Regions from separate parts of the Streptomyces sp. ICN903 genome, predicted to be linked through region 4. Evidence: riboswitches for the same ligand, from Rfam matches in the RefSeq annotation. Region 4 holds a riboswitch; each other region holds the start of a gene.

Region 1 (4,454 bases), on a different contig from region 4:
TCGTGGGGATCGTCATGGGATCCGACTCGGACTGGCCCGTCATGGAGGCCGCGGCCGAGGCCCTGGACGAGTTCGAGGTCCCCTACGAGGTCGACGTCGTCTCCGCCCACCGCATGCCGCACGAGATGATCGCCTACGGCGACGAGGCGGCCGGACGCGGGCTGAAGGCCGTCATCGCGGGCGCCGGGGGAGCGGCCCATCTGCCGGGCATGCTCGCCTCCGTCACCCCGCTGCCGGTGATCGGCGTCCCCGTGCCGCTGCGGCACCTGGACGGCATGGACTCCCTGCTGTCCATCGTCCAGATGCCCGCCGGGGTTCCGGTCGCCACGGTCTCGGTCGGCGGCGCGCGCAACGCGGGCCTGCTGGCGGTCCGCATCCTGGCGGCCCACGACGAGGAGCTGCGCGAGCGCATGGAGCGGTTCCAGGCGGAGCTGAAGGACCAGGCGCGGGAGAAGGGCCGGCGGCTGCGGAGCAAGGTCGCCGCGGGCGGCGCCGGGTTCGGCTTCGGAGGCAGGTGAGATGGGTCACTCCGCCGAGCTGCTGGCCCGGGCCGGGGAGCTGCTGGAGGCCCACCCCGTCGCCGACGGCCACAACGACCTGCCCTGGGCGCTGCGCGAGCAGGTGGGTTACGACCTGGACCGGCGCGACATCGCCGGCGACCAGTCGGCCCATCTGCACACCGACATCCCGCGGCTGCGCGCGGGCGGGGTGGGCGCGCAGTTCTGGTCGGTCTACGTGCGCACCGACCTGACGGGCGACGCCGCCGTCAGCGCCTGCCTGGAGCAGATCGACGTGGTGCGGCGGCTGGCCGACCGCCACCCGGCCGACCTCAGGCTCGCCTTCACCGCCGACGACATGGAGGCGGCCCGCGCCGAGGGCCGCATCGCATCCCTGATGGGCGCCGAGGGCGGCCACTCCATCAACAACTCCCTGGCCACGCTGCGAGCCCTGTACCGGCTGGGCGTGCGCTACATGACGCTCACCCACAACGACACCATCGACTGGGCGGACTCGGCCACCGACGCCCCGCGCCACGGCGGCCTCACCCGCTTCGGCGAGGAGGTCGTGCGGGAGATGAACCGGCTGGGGATGCTGGTGGACCTCTCCCATGTGGCGCCCGCCACCATGCGCGACGCCCTGCGCGTGACGACGGCGCCGGTGGTCTTCTCGCACTCCTCGGCCCGCGCGGTGTGCGACCACCCTCGCAACATCCCCGACGACGTGCTGGAGCGGCTTCCGGTCAACGGCGGTGTGGCGATGGCCACATTCGTGCCGAAGTTCGTGCTGCCCGCCGCCGTCGCCTGGACCGAGGCCGCCGACGAGAACATGCGCGCCCACGGCCTCCACCCCCTGGACGGCACCGAGAGGGGCCTGGCGGTCCAGCGCGCCTACGAGGAGGCCAATCCGCGCCCGGTCGCCACGGCGGCGACGGTCGCCGACCACCTGGACCACATGCGCGAGGTCGCGGGCATCGACCACATCGGCATCGGCGGCGACTTCGACGGCACGGCCTTCACCCCGTCCGATCTGAGTGATGTGTCCGGATATCCGCATCTGGTGGCCGAGTTGCTGGACCGTCGCTGGTCCGAGGCCGACCTCGCCAAGCTCACCTGGAAGAACGCGGTGCGCGTGCTGCGTGACGCGGAGGCGGTCGCCCGCCACGAACGGACCAGGCGCGGCCCGTCCATCGCCACCATCGGACAGCTCGACGGGTAGCTCCCCGGCCCCCTCGTGATTCAACTCACGAGCCGGCCCTCCCCGGTGCGTCGCTCTGCGTGCCGGAGGAGGGCCTTCCGCGTTATCGGCCCTGGCAGTGGAGGAAAGTGACACCACGTCAGAGGAAGGATCCGCCACTCTTCGAGAAGTGAACACAGCGGACGGTGACGATCGGACGATCATCAAAGCCTTCGAAACGGGCGTCCTGTGACCCATCGGCTTGTATCGGCGGAAACGATGTGTCTACCGTTCTGGCCGCGCCGTACGAATGTGCGGCGGCCCGCTGTCGAACGCCGAATCCTGTCAACGGCGGCGGGCTGGACCATCCACACCACCCGATGGCAGGAGCGGGGGACCCAAGGTAAGTCGCCGTCCCGGGCCCATGAGGTCCGTACGGGACGGCTTGGGGTGAAGCCATGCCGCGGCACACGCCGCGGCACACATGGCCGGGCAACTCCAGCCCGAACCCGACAGCTCACCTCGCAGGCGTAGGAGAAGGAGCACACCTATGTCCGCACGCGGACGTCACCGTCGTATCCGCAACAGCCGCCTCACCCGTCTGTCGCTGGCCATCTCCGTGGGCGGCGCCGGAATGGCCCTCCCCCTGGTGGCCGCCGGCGGGGCCAGCGCCGCCTCCGTCGACACCTGGGACAAGGTCGCCCAGTGCGAGAGCACGGGCAACTGGTCCATCAACACCGGCAACGGCTTCTACGGCGGCCTGCAGTTCACGCAGAGCACCTGGGCCGCCTTCGGCGGCACCGAGTACGCGCCGCGTGCCGACCTCGCCACCAAGGACCAGCAGATCGCCGTCGCCGAGAAGGTGCTGGCGGGGCAGGGCCCGGGCGCCTGGCCCGTGTGCTCGGTCAAGGCCGGCCTGACCAAGGGCGGTCCCGCCCCGGCCGTCTCCCCCGACGGTCAGAGCAACCCGACCGAGCAGAAGGAGCAGGCCCCGGCCGCCGCTCCGAAGGCCGAGGCCAAGCCCGAGAGCAAGCCCGAGGCCGAGCCGAAGCAGGAGAAGAGCGAGTCCGAGGCCGCGCCGCAGCGCGCGGACCGCGGTGAGCGCGCCCACAGCCACGACCACGGCGAGGGCACCTCCTACGAGGTCGTCGGCGGCGACACCCTCTTCAAGATCGCCGACGCCCAGGGCGTCCAGGGCGGCTGGGAGCGCGTCTACGAGGACAACCGCCAGGTCATCGGCGACAACCCGAACCTGATCTTCCCAGGCCAGGAGCTCACCCTGGGCGGCGCCGCCGCCCAGCAGAAGGCCGCGGCCAAGCCCGAGACCAAGCCGGCTCCGAAGCCCGAGAAGGCCGAGAAGACCGAGAAGGCCGCCCCGAAGGCCGAGAAGACCGAGAAGGCCGAGGCCGTGCAGCAGTCGGCCGAGCGTGCCGACCGCAGCGACCGCGGTGCGGTCACCGGCTACACCGCCCCGGTGAACGCCGCCCCGTCCGGCTCCTACAAGGCCTCGGGCGCCCGCTGGTCCAACGGCCACACCGGTGAGGACTTCGCCGCCGCCTCCGGCACCCCGGTGAAGGCCGTCACCAACGGCACCGTGGTCTCCGCCGGCTGGGGCGGGGCCTACGGCAACCAGGTGGTCATCCGCCACGAGGACGGCCGGTACAGCCAGTACGGCCACCTGTCCTCGCTGTCGGTCAGCGCCGGCCAGACGGTCAGCACCGGCCAGCAGATCGGCGCCGTCGGCTCCACCGGCAACAGCACCGGCCCGCACCTGCACTTCGAGATCCGTACCGCCCCCGGCTACGGCTCGGACATCAACCCGCTGGCCTACCTGCGCGCCAACGGCGTCAGCATCTGAGGGTCCTGACCCCCACCGGCCCGGTCACCCGGGTCCGGTCGAGAGGCGGGCGGGGCAGGGGTGTGCGAACACCCCCGCCCCGCCCGCCTCTTCTTCGTGCCTTCGCCCCGGCGTCCTGCGTCCGCGTGCCCCCACGGGCGGCCGGCTCACTCGACGCAGAGGCAGAAGGGGTGCCCGGCCGGGTCGCGGTAGACGCGGAAGTCGAGCTCGCCCCCGTCGCCCTGGAGGAGTTCGGCCCCCAGCTCCAGCGCCTCCCGCTCGGCCGCGTCCAACTCCCCCCGGGGCACGTAGAAGTCGAGGTGGAACTGCTGCGACCGCTCGGCGCTCGGCCACTGCGGCGGCACGTGGCCGGGCGCCTCCTGGAAGGCGAACGTCCGGCCCTTCAGGGCGCCCGAGTCGAACGTCACCTCCACCCACCTGCCCTCGCCCTCGACCTTCCCGCCCAGCAGCCGTGCGTAGAAGTCGGCGAGCTTCCCCGGCTCGGGGCAGTCCAGCACGAGGACGTCCCGCAGCGTGGTGATGGCCATGGTGCTCATCCCTCCTGTGTCGTGGACCACTGCCCCTGCTACCCGGTCTGCCGCCTGCTGACGACTCCGGCCGGGGGCGCGCACCGCAGTGGCCGACGGCACCCGGCCCCGCGTCGAGGTGTGCGGGGCGCACGGCTGCCGCCGGGCGTACCACGGCGGAAGCCCGGCCGGGCCGTGGGCGCCGGCGCACCATGACCGTCCGCGGCAGCCGGGCGAGGGCGCGGACGTACCGGGCACGGCGGTCCTTCCGGGGGGGCCGAGCGGCCCCGGGGCGGGGCGGGCCCTACGCCGTCGGCCGGCCCAGTGCGCGGAAGGACCAGCCCGCCTTGCGCCACAGGGCCGGATCGAGGGTGTTGCGGCCGTCCAGGATGCGCTTGTGCGCCACGGACTGGCCC
Region 2 (4,454 bases), on a different contig from region 4:
GCCGATGAGCGCCCTGGCCGAGGGCGGCGGAGGGCCCCCGGATACGCTCGCCTGCCATGGAGGCACTCACCCACTTCTTCGTCGGCCTGCACATCGTCGGCATCGGCGCCCTGCTCGGCGGCTTCATGACCCAGATGAAGGCCATGGGGGCCGGCGAGGCCCGCATCGTCCCGGCGATGCTGCACGGAGCCCTCACCATGCTGGTCACGGGCATCGCCCTGGTCGGCCTGAACGAGGCCGACGGCCAGACCGTCAACCACATCAAGATCGGCGTGAAACTCGCCCTGCTGGTGGCGATCCTCGGCCTGGTCTACGTCAAGCGGGACGAGGAGCGGCTGCCCGCGCCGCTGTTCGGCACCATCGGCCTGCTCACCGTCGCCAACATCTTCATCGCCGTCATGTGGGTGTAGCCGGTCACACCCGCGGAGGGCGGCGGTGCGAGGCACCGCCGCCCTCCGTTCGTCCCGGGCCGTTCGTCTCAGGCCGGACGGACCGCGCTGTGGAAGGGCATGTGGTCGACGGACTCGTAGCGCACCTCGGCGCCCGGCTTCGGCGCGTGGATCATCTGGCCGCCGCCCGCGTAGATGCCGACGTGGCTGATGTCGTCGTAGAAGAAGACCAGGTCGCCCGGCCGCATTTCGGCCCTGGCGATCCGGGTGCCCGCCTCCACCTGGTCGTAGGTGGTGCGCGGCAGTGAGACGCCGGCGCTGAGCCAGGCGGCCCGCGTCAGACCCGAGCAGTCGTAGGAGTTGGGGCCGGTGGCGCCCCAGACGTACGGCTTGCCGAGCTGGGCCTCGGCGAAGGCGAGCACCTTGTCGGCCTTCGCGGCGTAGGAGCCGTCCGCGGTGCCGGTGCCGGTGTCCGTGCCGCCGGTGCCCGTGCCCGTGCCGCTGTCCGCCGGAGCCTCGGCCTGCTCCCCGCTCTCGGCGGCGGCTTCGCGGCGGGCCTCCTCCCGGCGCTCGCGTTCGGCAGCGGCGGCGGCCGCCTTGCGGCGGGCCTCCTCCTGCCGCTTGCGCTCGGCAGCGGCCAGGCGAGCCTTCTCCTCGGCGGTCAGCTCGGACAGCAGCTTGCGGGCCTGCGCCAGCTTGCCCTGGACAGTCTTCCTGCTGTCCGCCAGCTCCTCCTGCGCGTCGGTGAGCTCGGCCAGGCTCGCCGAGGCCTCCGAGCGCTTCTTCTGGGCGGCGCGCTGCTGGTCCCGGTAGTCGTCGACGGCCTGGCGCTGGCGGTCGGTGATCCGGTCCATCAGGTGCTTATGGCCGAAGAAGTCCTGGGGATTGTCGGACAGGAGCAGCACCGCGGTGCCGGAGACCCCTCCGGTGCGGTACTGCGCGGTGGCGTAGCCGCCCAGCTTCCGGCGGGCGTCGTTGAGCCTGTCCGTGCGCTCGGCCGCCTCGTCGAGGAGCCGGTCGACCTTCTCGCGCTGCTCGTCCGTCCTCTCCTTGGCCGCGTTGTACTTCTGCGTCGCGCTGCCCGCCTCCCGGTACAGCGCGTCCACCCGCTCGCGGACCTCCTCGATCGAGGGCCTGTCGTCCTCGGGCGAGGCATGGGCCGGGCCCTGGGACAGGAGGGTCGCGGAGGCGATGGCCGCGGTGGTGAGCCCGACCGCTCCGCGCCGGGAGGAGGGGGACAGCAGGGGGGTACGCGGTCTGCGGTGCGACGCCAAGGCGAGCGCTCCTTCCGTGGAACACCGCCTACCGGGTTAGCTGACGGGTTCGGGCGTCGGAAGTCCGCCCTACGGGCCCGCGGGCCCGATTCACCCCGTGGGGATTGGGTCCCCGGCCCCGGCCGCACGGCCGGGCTCGGCGGAGGCCGCCCGTGCCGGCGCTGTCGCCGGCGAGGGGTCCGGGCCGCCTGACGCTGGACCGTAGAGCACCGGTGGGGCTCCTGTGAAGACTGGTGTTCGGTATATCCCGAAACCGATTCGTTATCGGTCGGTTATCGTCCGTTTCGGGAGAACCGGCCGCGGCGGAGACGGCGGCGCTCAGTCGCGGGAGCGGCGCCCGGGCCAGCGGTACGGGTGGCGCACGACGATCGTCCCCACCTTGGAGCCGCCGCTGATCCGCAGCACCGGCATGCCGGGCACGGGCGGTTCGGTGGCCCGGTTGCGTACGGAGCCCATTCCGGAGGTGACCCCCTCGGCCCGCACCGTCCAGCCGCGCGGCACGACGACCTTGATCTCGCCCATCCCCGCGTCCAGTTCCACGAAGACCTCGCGGTGGCGGCACTCCGCCCGCGTGAAGTCGAGCACGATCCGCCCCAGCGTGGTCTTGGCGGTGATCCGCTCCGGCACCACCCAGTGGCCGTCCTGCCGGACGTCCCCGGCGACCGTCCTGAGCGCCAGCGGCTCCCGGTCGCTCGGGGCCAGACCCGCGGGGTCCTGGCCGGGCAGGTCCGCGACCAGTGCCTCCAGATCGCCGTAGGTCTTGGCGGCGAACGCCTTCTCCAGCCGCTCGTCCAGCTCCTCCAGGTCGATGCGGCCGTCGCCGGCGGCCTCGCGCAGCCGTTCGGCCACCGCCTCGCGGTCGGTGTGCCCGGCGCGCAGTTCCGAGCCGGGACGTGGGCGGGGCGCGGGGACGTCGGTCATGCCCGCCATCTTAGGAGCGCCGCCCCGCCCGGCGGCACGGCGTCCTAGACTCGACGGCGATGAGCAGCCTCTTCGACGACAGCTTCCTGGCCGACCTCGAGCCCTCCGGGGACGAGGAGCCGCCTCCTCCACCGGAGGATGCGTCCGCGCCGCCGGAGGACGGTGTCCCCGACGACCTCTTCGCGGGCGCCTTCGGCGCGGGCGGGGTGCGCGACGCCCACTACGGCAACGGCGCGGCCCGTCCCGTCGTCGACCCGGCCGCCCTGCTGGAGGGGCTCAACGACCAGCAGCGCGCGGCCGTGGTGCACACCGGCTCGCCGCTGCTGATCGTCGCGGGCGCCGGGTCCGGCAAGACGCGGGTGCTCACCCACCGCATCGCGCACCTGCTGGGCGCGCGCGGCGTCCACCCCGGGGAGATCCTCGCGATCACCTTCACCAACAAGGCCGCGGGCGAGATGAAGGAGCGCGTTGCGGAGCTGGTCGGCCCGCGCGCGCAGTCGATGTGGGTCTCCACCTTCCACAGCGCGTGCGTGCGCATCCTGCGGCGCGAGAGCAAGAGGCTCGGCTTCACCTCCAGCTTCTCGATCTACGACGCCGCCGACTCCCGCCGTCTGATGGCGCTGGTCTGCCGGGACCTGGAGCTGGACCCCAAGCGCTTCCCGCCCAAGTCGTTCAGCGCCCAGGTGTCGAACCTGAAGAACGAGCTGGTCGACGAGGAGGACTTCGCGGCCAGGGCATCCGACGGCTTCGAGAAGACGCTGGCCGAGGCGTACACGATGTACCAGGCGCGGCTGCGCGAGGCCAACGCCCTGGACTTCGACGACATCATCATGACGACCGTCCACCTGCTCCAGGCGTTCCCCGACGTCGCCGAGCACTACCGCCGCCGCTTCCGCCATGTGCTGGTCGACGAGTACCAGGACACCAACCACGCCCAGTACACCCTGATCAGGGAACTGGTGGGCGTGGACGGCGGCGAGGGGGAGGCGGCCGGAGCGGAAGGGGGCGCGATCGGAGGCGGGCGCGCCGAGCTGTGCGTGGTCGGCGACGCCGACCAGTCGATCTACGCGTTCCGCGGCGCCACCATCCGCAACATCCTCCAGTTCGAGGAGGACTACCCGGACGCGACCACCATCCTGCTGGAGCAGAACTACCGCTCCACCCAGACCATCCTCTCGGCCGCCAACGCCGTCATCGAGCGGAACGAGAACCGCCGCCCGAAGAACCTGTGGACCGATGCCGGGGCGGGCTCGCGCATCACGGGCTACGTGGCCGACACCGAGCACGACGAGGCGCAGTTCGTCGCCGAGGAGATCGACCGGCTGACGGACGCGGGCGAGGCGAAGGCGGGCGACGTCGCCGTCTTCTACCGCACCAACGCCCAGTCCCGTGTCTTCGAGGAGGTCTTCATCCGGGTCGGCCTGCCGTACAAGGTCGTCGGCGGGGTGCGCTTCTACGAGCGCAAGGAGGTCCGCGACGTCCTGGCGTACCTGCGGGTGCTGGCCAACCCCGAGGACGCGGTGCCGCTGCGCCGCATCCTCAACGTCCCCAAGCGGGGCATCGGCGACCGGGCCGAGGCGATGATCGAGGCGCTGGCGCTGCGCGAGAGGATCACCTTCCCGCAGGCGCTGCGCCGGGTCGACGAGGCGTACGGCATGGCGGCCCGCTCGGCCAACGCCGTCAAGCGCTTCAACGCGCTGATGGAGGACCTGCGCACGGTCGTGGAGTCCGGGGCCGGGCCGGCGACCGTGGTGGAGGCGGTGCTGGAGCGCACCGGATACCTGGCGGAGCTCCAGGCGTCCACCGATCCGCAGGACGAGACCCGGGTGGAGAACCTCCAGGAACTGGCCGCCGTGGCGCTGGAGTTCGA
Region 3 (4,454 bases), on a different contig from region 4:
GGAGAGCCGGGGGTAGGGGGCGAAGAAACGGTAGTACTTCGACTGGTCGGAGACCTGCTCGTAGAAGCTGACCAGGCGCTCGGCGTCGTCGGGCGTGATGGGGCGGACCCGGGCCGTGCCTCCGTCGCGCAGTACCACGTCGGCTTCCCAGTGGGCGGGGTAGGCAGGCTCGCTCGGCGTCCGCATGGGGGTCAGCCTAGTCACCGCGGCCCGGATCGCGGAGGTGTCGGCTCCCGTTCCGGGGGACCCGCCTGTGCGAAGCTGGGCTGGACCCTGGGCACGCGGCCCGTTCCCGGTCGGCCCCGCACACCGGTCGGCCCCTGTCCGGTCCGGCCCTGCCCGGCCTGTTCCGGTTCGATCCGCTCCGATCCGTTTCGATTCGAAGGGCAACACCATGGCAGAGCGCCGTGTCACCGTCGGCTGGCCCGAGGGCCTTCACGCCCGCCCCGCCGCGGTCTTCGTCCGCGCCGCGACCGCCTCCGGCGTCCCCGTCACCGTGGCCAGGCCGGACGGCGAACCGGTCAACGCCGCCTCGATGCTCTCGGTGCTGGGCCTGGGGGTGGAGGGCGGCCAGGAGATCGTGCTGGCCTCCGCGGCCGAGGACGCCGACACCGCCCTGGACCGGCTGGCGAAGCTGGTCTCCGAGGGGCTGGACGAGCTGCCCGGAGCCGTCTGAGCCGCGCGTTCCGGGCCCGCGTACGGCGCTGGACACGGGCCCGGAACGAAACGCGACGGACACCACCTGCGGAAAATCACCGGCAAAGGCTGCGGGGCGAGCGGCCCCGCAGCCTTTTCCGCACCCGGAACTTTCCCGGCGCGCATTCCCCGCGTATTCCCGTCCTGTGTACACAATTCCTGTTACGAATTGTCACACGGTGTGTTTACGGCGTGTTTCGCTCTCCTCACCGGGCTTTTCCGGCGGCCGTCGCGCGGCCACCGGGCGCTGCTCGCGACGCACCGCGACGGAGCGTTCCACGTGCTCGCTGGCCAGGACGCGCGCCCGTTCCGCGTCGCCGCGTGCGACGGCGTCCACGATGGCTCCGTGCTCACGCCACACGGCGACCGCGCGCAGCGGCGGTTCCGCGGCGTACACCCAGGTGATCTTGCGGCGCAGCTGGGTGAGCAGCGAGGCCAGGCTGGGGCTGCCCGACGCGCGGGCCATCGTCTCGTGGTACCAGTCCTCCAACGCCCTCAGGTCGGACAACCGGCCGCTCTCCGCCCGCTGCAGCCCCAGGCGGACCAGTCCGCGCAGGACCCTCAGCTGCGCCTCGGTGCGGCGCCGGGCGGCCCGCGCGGTGCCCAGCGGCTCCAGCAGGGCGCGGATGTCGAGCAGGTCGGCGGCCTCTTGCTCGGTGGGCCGGGCGACGCAGGCGCCCGCGTGGCGGCGGGAGACGACGAAACCCTCCGACTCCAGGGTCCGCAACGCCTCGCGCACCGGGACGCGCGAGACGCCGTAGCGTCTGGCGAGGAGTTCCTCGGTGAGCCGGGATCCGGGCGGGAAAAAACCGGAGACGATGTCGTCACGGACCGCGCTGCACACCATGTGCGCGGAAATGCGCATGGGCCGACCTCCGCCGCCGTCTCCATGTTCCCCGAAGTACCGCAGAGTCGAACTGTATTCCACCGGAACGCGTTTTCCGATGCCAGCCGGAAAACAGGCGTGAAAACATCCGCCGCGCGACCTCTCGGTCGCGCGGCGGATGCCGGTGCGTGACGGGCGCGGCTGCCCGGTGCCCTGCGGGCGGGGTCCGTCAGACGTCGACGCCCTTGCCCGCCAGGTAGGTGATCGGGTTGAAGTCCGAGCCGTAGTAGGCGCCGTTGCGGGCCTCGAAGTGCAGGTGCGGGCCGGTGCTGTTGCCCGTGGAGCCGACCGCGCCGATGTGCTGGCCGCCGTCGACCTTCTGGCCCGCCGAGACCTTGGTGGCGGACAGGTGGGCGTACTGGGTGTACTTGCCGTCGTCGTGGCGGATGACGACCTGGTTGCCGTACGCGCCGCCCCAGCCGACCGTCACCACGGTGCCCGGGCCGACGGACCGCACCGGGGTGCCGGTGTTGGCGGGGAAGTCGATGCCGCTGTGCTTGCCGGAGGACCATGAGGCGCCGGCCTGCTTGTAGGTGGTGGTGGTGTCCACGCCCGCGACCGGGTCGACGTAGCCGGTGGCCGAACGGCGCTCGGCGGAGCGGTCGGCGCGCTCGTTCGCGCGCTTGGCCTCGGCGGCCTCGCGCTTCTCGGCGGCGGCCTTCTCGGCCTCGCGCTTCTCGGCGGCCTCACGCTTCTCGGCGGCCTCGCGCTCGGCGGCGGCCTTCTCGGCCTCCTCGGCCTCCTCGGCCTTCTCGGCCTTCTCCTCGGCGGCGTCGGCGACGCGCTGCTGGGCCTGGGCCTGGGCCCTGACGTCGTCGGCGATCGTGTCACCGACGGCCATGGCCTGGACGAAGCCCAGCGCGTAGGTCCCCGAGCCCCCGTCCGGAGCGGCGATCGCGGGAGTGGCGGCCGCGCCGACCACGCCGGTGACGGTCAGGGCGGCGGCTCCGGCCAGGCCCACGCGGGTGCGCACGGAGCGGCTGGAGAGGTGGTGCTTCTCGGTGAGGCTCTCGGTGAGCCCGGTGAGCTTTCCGGTCAGCTTCTCGGCGAGCTGCGCGGTGGCACGGGTGAACGCCATGGGTGGCGTGCTCCTTTCCTTCCTTCTCGCCTACCGGGTTAGCTGTCGGGTTCGGAGCAGGAAGGTCTCCTACGGGCGCACGGCCCGATTCACCCCAGGTGCCTCGGAAGAGGACCGCTCCCGCGTGTGAAGGGCGGGAGGGTGGGTCCCCGGCTCCCCCGCTCGGGGGACTCGGCGATCACTGCCGTCGGCCGCGGTCGCGGTCACTTCTGACGGCCAGCGAGATCGACGCTAAACGGACAAATTTGAGCGAGCAAGCAAAAAGCGGCTTTTGTAGGCCATGCCACATGAGCCACCCACTGGAACGGCCCAAAACCGGACATATGTAAGGCCCTTGGTGTGGCATCCCACCAAGGGCCTTACGCTGCGCGGCCGCCGCGAGGCGGCCGGGGATCACTGGTCCGTGACGACCGTCACCTCTCCGATGCCCAGGTCGCGCACCGTGTCGGCGATCTGTGACGCGTCTCCCACCAGCACCGTCACCAGACGGTCCGCGGGGAAGGCGGCCACGGCCGCCGCCGTCGCCTCCACCGTGCCGGTCTCGGCGAGGCGGGCGTACAGCTTCGCCTGGTAGTCGTCGGGGAGGTGCTGTTCCACCTGGTCGGCGAGGGTGCCGGCGACGGCCGCCGCCGTCTCGTAACGCAGCGGGGCCACCCCCACCAGGTTCTGCACGGCCGTGTCGCGCTCGGCGTCGGTGAGACCCTCCTGCGCCAGGGTGCGCAGCACGCCCCACAGGTCCTCCAGAGCGGGACCCGTCACATCGGTGGCCACCGAGCCGTTGATCGCCAGCATCGAGGCGCCGGTGCCCTCGGGCGAGGAACGCAGCACCTGGGCGAAGGCCCGTACGCCGTAGGTGTAGCCCTTCTCCTCGCGCAGCACCCGGTCCAGGCGGGAGGTGAGCGTGCCGCCCAGGCAGTACGTGCCCAGCACCTGGGCGGGCCAGACCCGGTCGTGCCGGTCGGGGCCGATCCTGCCGATGAGCAGCTGGGTCTGCACCGCTCCGGGCCGGTCCACGACGATCACCCGGCCGGTGTCGTCCGCCGTGATCGGCGGGACCGGGCGGGGCCCGGCGGCCGCGCCCTTCCAGTCGCCCAGGGTCTCGGCCAGCGCCTTGTCCAGGTCCACCCCGGTGAAGTCGCCCACCACCACGGCCGTGGCCGTCGAGGGCCGCACATGCTCCGTGTAGAAGGCGCGCACCGCCTCGGCGTCGATGTTCCTGATGGTCTCCTCGGCTCCCTGGCGGGGGCGCGAGAGCCGGGAGTCGGCCGGGAACAGCTCCTTCGACAGCGCGATGGCCGCCCGGCGGGCGGGATTGGCCAGCTCGTGCGGGATCTCGTCCAGGCGGTTGCGCACCAGCCGCTCGACCTCGCCCTCGGGGAAGGCGGGGGCGCGCAGCGCGTCGGCGAGCAGGCCCAGCGCCCTGGTCAGCCGGGAGGCCGGGACCTCCAGGGAGACCCGTACGCCGGGGTGGTCGGCGTGCGCGTCCAGGGTGGCGCCGCACCGCTCCAGCTCGGCGGCGAACTCCTCGGCGCTGTGCCGGTCGGTGCCCTCGCTCAGCGCCCGGGCCATGATCCCGGCCACACCCTCCCGGTCGCGGGGCTCGGCCTCCAGCGGCGCGACGAGGTTGACCTCGACGGCCACGACCTTCTGGCCGGGGCGGTGGCAGCGCAGCACGGTCAGCCCGTTGGGCAGCTCACCGCGCTCGGGGGCGGGGAACGCCCACGGCCTGGGCTCGCCGCCGCGGGGCTGGGGGTGGAACTCCATCGACATTCCGTTCTGGGCCGTGGCGTCGCT
Region 4 (4,454 bases):
CGCAGTCCCGGTCGCCGCAGTCCCGGTCGCCGCAGTCCCGGTCGCCGCGGTCCCGGTCGGCTCAGTAGGGCCCGTTGACGTTGTCGATCGAGCCGTAGCGGTCGGCCGCGTAGTTGCAGGCGGCGACGATGTTGGCGACCGGGTCGTACTGGCTGTTCGCCGTGCCCGGGACGTGGTAGGCGTCGAAGGTGGGCTTGATGACCTGGAGCAGGCCGATCGAGGGGGTGCCGCGCTGGGCGTTGATGTCCCAGTTGTTGACCGCGTTCGGGTTGCCGCCGGACTCGCGGATGATGTTGCGGTGGATGCCCTCGTAGGTGCCGGGGATGCCGTTGGCCCGCATGATGTCCAGGGCCTCGCGGATCCAGCCGTCGAGGTTGTCCGCGTAGGTCTTCGGTGAGGCCTGGGGGGCGGTCTTCTCAGCGGCCGGGCGGGCCTGGGTACGGTCGGCGCGCTCCGGGGCGCGCTCCTGCTCTCCGCCGGAGGACCGGGCGGCCAGGCTCAGCTCCTGGCCGGGGAAGATCAGGTGCGGGTTGTCGCCGACGGTCTCGCGGTTGGCGTCGTAGACCGCCTGCCAGCCGCCCTCCACACCGTGGGCGGTGGCGATCCGGTGGAGGGTGTCGCCGGGTGCGACTGTGTGGGAGCCGGCGGCGGGCTTGCGCTCGGCCCCGGCCTTCGCCCCGGACTCCGTCCCCGTCTTCACCCCGGACTCGCCGCCCGTCTGGGTGGCGGGGGCGCTGCCGGGGGCGCCGGAGCCCCGGGTGAGCCCGGCCGCCGGTCCGCAGGTGGGCCAGGCTCCCGGCCCCTGGAGTTCGAGCAGCTTCTCACCGGCGGCGATCTGCTCCTGCTTGGTGGCCAGGTCGGCGCGCGGCGCGTACTCGGTGCCGCCGGCCGCCTCCCAACTGGACTGCGAGAACTGCAGTCCGCCGTAGTAGCCGTTGCCGGTGTTGATGGACCAGTTGCCGCTGCTCTCGCACTCGGCGACCTTCTCCCACACCTCGGCGGAAGCCGCGTTCGCACTGCCGGCCGCGACCATCGGCGCCGCGATTCCCGCGCCACCGGCCGCGGCGACCAGGGAGATCCGGGAGAACTGACGGGAAATCAAAGACTTGCTCGGACGACGGTGGCGGCCACGAGACATGGGTGTGAGTCCTCTCCCACGCCTACGAGGTTAGCTGTCGGATTCGGGCTGGAGTTGCCCGGCCTTCCCGGGTGCCCGAGGGCACTTCGGGAAGGGCTTCACCCCAAGCCGGATCGCGGAAAAATCGCGGTCGCGGCACTTAACTCGGTTTCCCCGCTCCTGCCATGGTCGGCTGCGCTCCCTCCACCGGCCGGGCGGCAGGACTCGGCGTCCCGGCGGTGGAACCCCCGCGATGCGGCGGAGGCCAGGACACATAAACACAACCAATTCACGGAGACAAGGCGCCGGAAGAACAAGGCCCTTCGCGCTGTCACCGAGTCGTGAATCATGAACACGGTCCGCACAGGATCCCGACCGGCTCACGACCTCCCGGGACGATCGAGTACGAGTCAATTCTCCGGGTGACACGGAGAATCCGGGAGACAGGAGAATTGGATCTTCCCGCGAAGGGCGAGCGAGACGATCGAAACTGTGACTCCGAACACATCACCGGAAAGGCAGTTCCTTACATCGCCTTTTTCCGCACCAAACAGCTTTAAGCTCCAGGAGCACACAAGGAGGCCGATTCACCGGATTCCCGCCCCCGCTCACCGCGCGACCGGGCCACCCCCGATGTCTTCGGGGCCGCTCCCGGCCGGACGCGGTCGCCGCAGACATGGCGTACTCGTCCCGTGCCAACCGCGCCTCCCCGCGCAGACTCCGCAGCAAGGCCGTCGTCCCGGAGAAGAAGGATCAGGCCGCCGACCGCAAGAAGAGTGGCAGCCGGGGCGAGCGCCCCGTCACCCAAGACGCCGGTCTTTACCGTGATCGAAACACCGTCGAGCGGGCGATCGACCAACCGAAGGACTGGCGCGGCATCGCCACACGCTTCGACAAGACACCTGAGAGCCACCTCGCCGGCCCCGAACTGCGGGCCTCGGTGATCTGGCTCGGAGATCTCCTGCAAGCAGCCGATTGATCACAACATCACACAGCTCCTAGCTGAGCTTGCCCTGGTCGAGACGAAGACTCAGCTGTGTCCCCAACTCCCGAAAACCCAGGGCGGCTGCGACCCTGCGGGATTCCACCGGTCGAGCCCGCCACTGAGGCATCAGGCCCGCAGCGAGCGCATGCGCCACCGCTGCGGAAGCCACCCGCCGGGCCAGTCCGCGGCCCCGGTGAAGCGGGGCCGTCAGCACGCTGATGTGCGCGGTCGAAGCCGGCCACGTCCGATACCCGGCCGCGGCTGTCACCTCGGCTCCCTCACGGACGATGAACGCGGGAGAGGTGATCTCCTCCATCCCGCTCTCACCCGCTTCCTCCCGCCCCACCGATCTCACCAACCCGTGGAGTTCCCGATGTCCAGGGGTCGTGTCCTCGACGGCCGCACCGGCCACCGCAGGACGGAAGTCGTCCGAGGACACGTATCCCAAGGTGGCAGGGCCGAGTACTTCGGCAACGGGCAGTATCGCCCGGAGCACATCGGCCTCGGTGAGTGAGTCCGTCGGCACCTCGGCCACCGCGCACCTCAACGCTCTCGCGGCGGCCCCCGTCGGTGCGGTGACGATCGCCGCGTCACCCAGCACGACGATGCCTGCCCAAGATGGCGGACAGAGCCCCGACTCGGGCGAGGCAACCACCGTCACACCGCCGGACGGCTCGAACGAGACGGGCGCAGCGGCCAGCACCTCCCACAGGCCACGGGCACGGACCAGCAACGGATCACCGCTCATACCCTGATCGTGCCACCCCGAGATCGCCGCGCGCCGGGGAAATCGACCAGTCGGCACGACCGGCGCCGTGACTCGCCGGCGAGTCCCCCGCTGAACCATGGAGGGCGTCACCGTCCGGAGCGAGATCCGCGGAAAGACTCGACAAGCAGGACTTGATGGGGAACCGCCGTGCCAGGCGTGGTCGACGGCCCGCGCACCACACCCACTGCGACTCGCGGGCCGCCGGGGTGCGGGTGTCCGTTCTGCGCTTCATGCCGGAGTTGTACGCGGCGTAGTCAGCATCAAGTCAGCACGGGAGGAGTGGGGACGGGTGATGACGTGAGCTTTCGGTCAGCACCGAGTCAGCACGGGAGTCGGCGCCGCGCTCCCGAACCACACCCGAGCAGGGCAACTCGGACACTGCCCCGCCCGGCCTCGCCGGGCCCCTCACGGGGCCGCGGTGCGCGCCCCCGCCCCCGGCGTGGCGGGCGCGCGCACCGCGGCGCGCGGAACTGTGGTGTCCCACCACATACGCCCGCGAGCTGCGCTTTCCTACGGTGTGGCGGCACACGAACGTCCCCGTCGAGTGTCAGGAAGTGGTGCCGATGCCGTCACCCGCAAGCGCCCCGCCCGCTCCCTCCAACCTCAAACGCGTGGTCACCGCCTCCCTGATCGGCACCACCGTCGAGTGGTACGACTTCTTCCTCTACGGCTCCGCGGCCGCGCTCGTCTTCGACAAGCTGTTCTTCCCCGAGTCCGACCCGCTGGTCGGTACGCTGCTGGCCTTCGTGACGTACGCGGTCGGCTTCGTCGCCCGTCCCGTCGGCGCGCTGGTCTTCGGGCACTACGGCGACCGGCTGGGCCGCAAGAAGCTGCTGGTGGTCAGTCTGCTGATGATGGGCGGCGCGACCTTCGCGATCGGGCTGCTGCCCACCCACGCCCAGCTCGGTTCCGCGGCGGCCGTCCTGCTGACCGTGCTGCGGCTGGTGCAGGGGTTCGCGCTCGGCGGTGAGTGGGGCGGCGCGGTGCTGCTGGTGTCGGAGCACGGCGACGCGCGCCGGCGCGGCTTCTGGGCGTCCTGGCCGCAGACCGGCGCCCCGGCGGGCCAGTTGCTGGCCACCGCCGTACTGGCGGTGCTGACGGCGGTGCTGTCGGAGGAGGCGTTCGTCTCCTGGGGCTGGCGCGTGCCGTTCCTGCTGTCCGGGGTGCTGGTGCTGGTGGGCCTGTGGATCCGGCTGTCGGTCGACGAGTCGCCGGTCTTCAGGGCCGCGCTGGCGAAGGCCGAGGCACGCAGGGCCGCCGAGAGCGCCGAGAACTCCGGGGACGCGGCGGCGAAGGCGGAGACCATGCCGCTGCTGGCCGTGTTGCGCCACCACTGGCGCGACGTGCTGATCGCGATGGGCGCGCGGATGGCGGAGAACATCAGCTACTACGTCATCACCGCCTTCGTCCTGGTCTACGGCACCAAGCACCTGGACATGGGGAAGCAGACGGTGCTCAACGCGGTGCTGATCGCCTCCGCCGTCCACTTCGCGGCGATCCCGGTGTGGGGTGCGCTGTCGGACCGGTGGGGCCGCAGGCCGGTCTACCTGCTGGGCGCGGCCGGAGTCGCTCTGTGGGCGTTC

The links. A riboswitch is a leader RNA that binds a small molecule or an ion and turns the genes downstream of it on or off. The one in region 4 is predicted to bind cyclic di-AMP.
Positions count from the first base shown of each region.
Region 1: another riboswitch for cyclic di-AMP. It lies ahead of L7D48_RS01335 (transglycosylase family protein); the one in region 4 lies ahead of L7D48_RS29535 (transglycosylase family protein).
Region 2: another riboswitch for cyclic di-AMP. It lies ahead of L7D48_RS19125 (NlpC/P60 family protein); the one in region 4 lies ahead of L7D48_RS29535 (transglycosylase family protein).
Region 3: another riboswitch for cyclic di-AMP. It lies ahead of L7D48_RS18295 (M23 family metallopeptidase); the one in region 4 lies ahead of L7D48_RS29535 (transglycosylase family protein).

Region 1 covers NZ_JAKMAY010000006.1:4,044-8,497, reverse strand. Annotated here, with positions in the region: gene purE (5-(carboxyamino)imidazole ribonucleotide mutase) at 1-518, shown strand, start outside; gene L7D48_RS01340 (dipeptidase) at 520-1,716, shown strand; cyclic di-AMP (ydaO/yuaA leader) riboswitch at 1,998-2,220, shown strand; gene L7D48_RS01335 (transglycosylase family protein) at 2,225-3,532, shown strand; gene L7D48_RS01330 (VOC family protein) at 3,679-4,059, opposite strand; gene L7D48_RS01325 (UDP-glucose/GDP-mannose dehydrogenase family protein) at 4,343-4,454, opposite strand, start outside.
Region 2 covers NZ_JAKMAY010000193.1:2,732-7,185, reverse strand. Annotated here, with positions in the region: gene L7D48_RS19130 (hypothetical protein) at 57-410, shown strand; gene L7D48_RS19125 (NlpC/P60 family protein) at 479-1,663, opposite strand; cyclic di-AMP (ydaO/yuaA leader) riboswitch at 1,674-1,815, opposite strand; gene L7D48_RS19120 (DUF1707 domain-containing protein) at 1,982-2,584, opposite strand; gene pcrA (DNA helicase PcrA) at 2,644-4,454, shown strand, end outside.
Region 3 covers NZ_JAKMAY010000178.1:1,193-5,646, forward strand. Annotated here, with positions in the region: partial or broken gene L7D48_RS18280 (GNAT family N-acetyltransferase) at 1-186, opposite strand, end outside; gene L7D48_RS18285 (HPr family phosphocarrier protein) at 395-676, shown strand; gene L7D48_RS18290 (GntR family transcriptional regulator) at 869-1,561, opposite strand; gene L7D48_RS18295 (M23 family metallopeptidase) at 1,752-2,660, opposite strand; cyclic di-AMP (ydaO/yuaA leader) riboswitch at 2,674-2,847, opposite strand; gene L7D48_RS18300 (pitrilysin family protein) at 3,054-4,430, opposite strand; gene L7D48_RS18305 (pitrilysin family protein) at 4,454-4,454, opposite strand, start outside.
Region 4 covers NZ_JAKMAY010000048.1:18,106-22,559, forward strand. Annotated here, with positions in the region: gene L7D48_RS29535 (transglycosylase family protein) at 62-1,102, opposite strand; cyclic di-AMP (ydaO/yuaA leader) riboswitch at 1,145-1,321, opposite strand; partial or broken gene L7D48_RS07645 (IS5/IS1182 family transposase) at 1,758-2,096, shown strand; gene L7D48_RS07650 (GNAT family N-acetyltransferase) at 2,116-2,850, opposite strand; gene L7D48_RS07655 (MFS transporter) at 3,435-4,454, shown strand, end outside.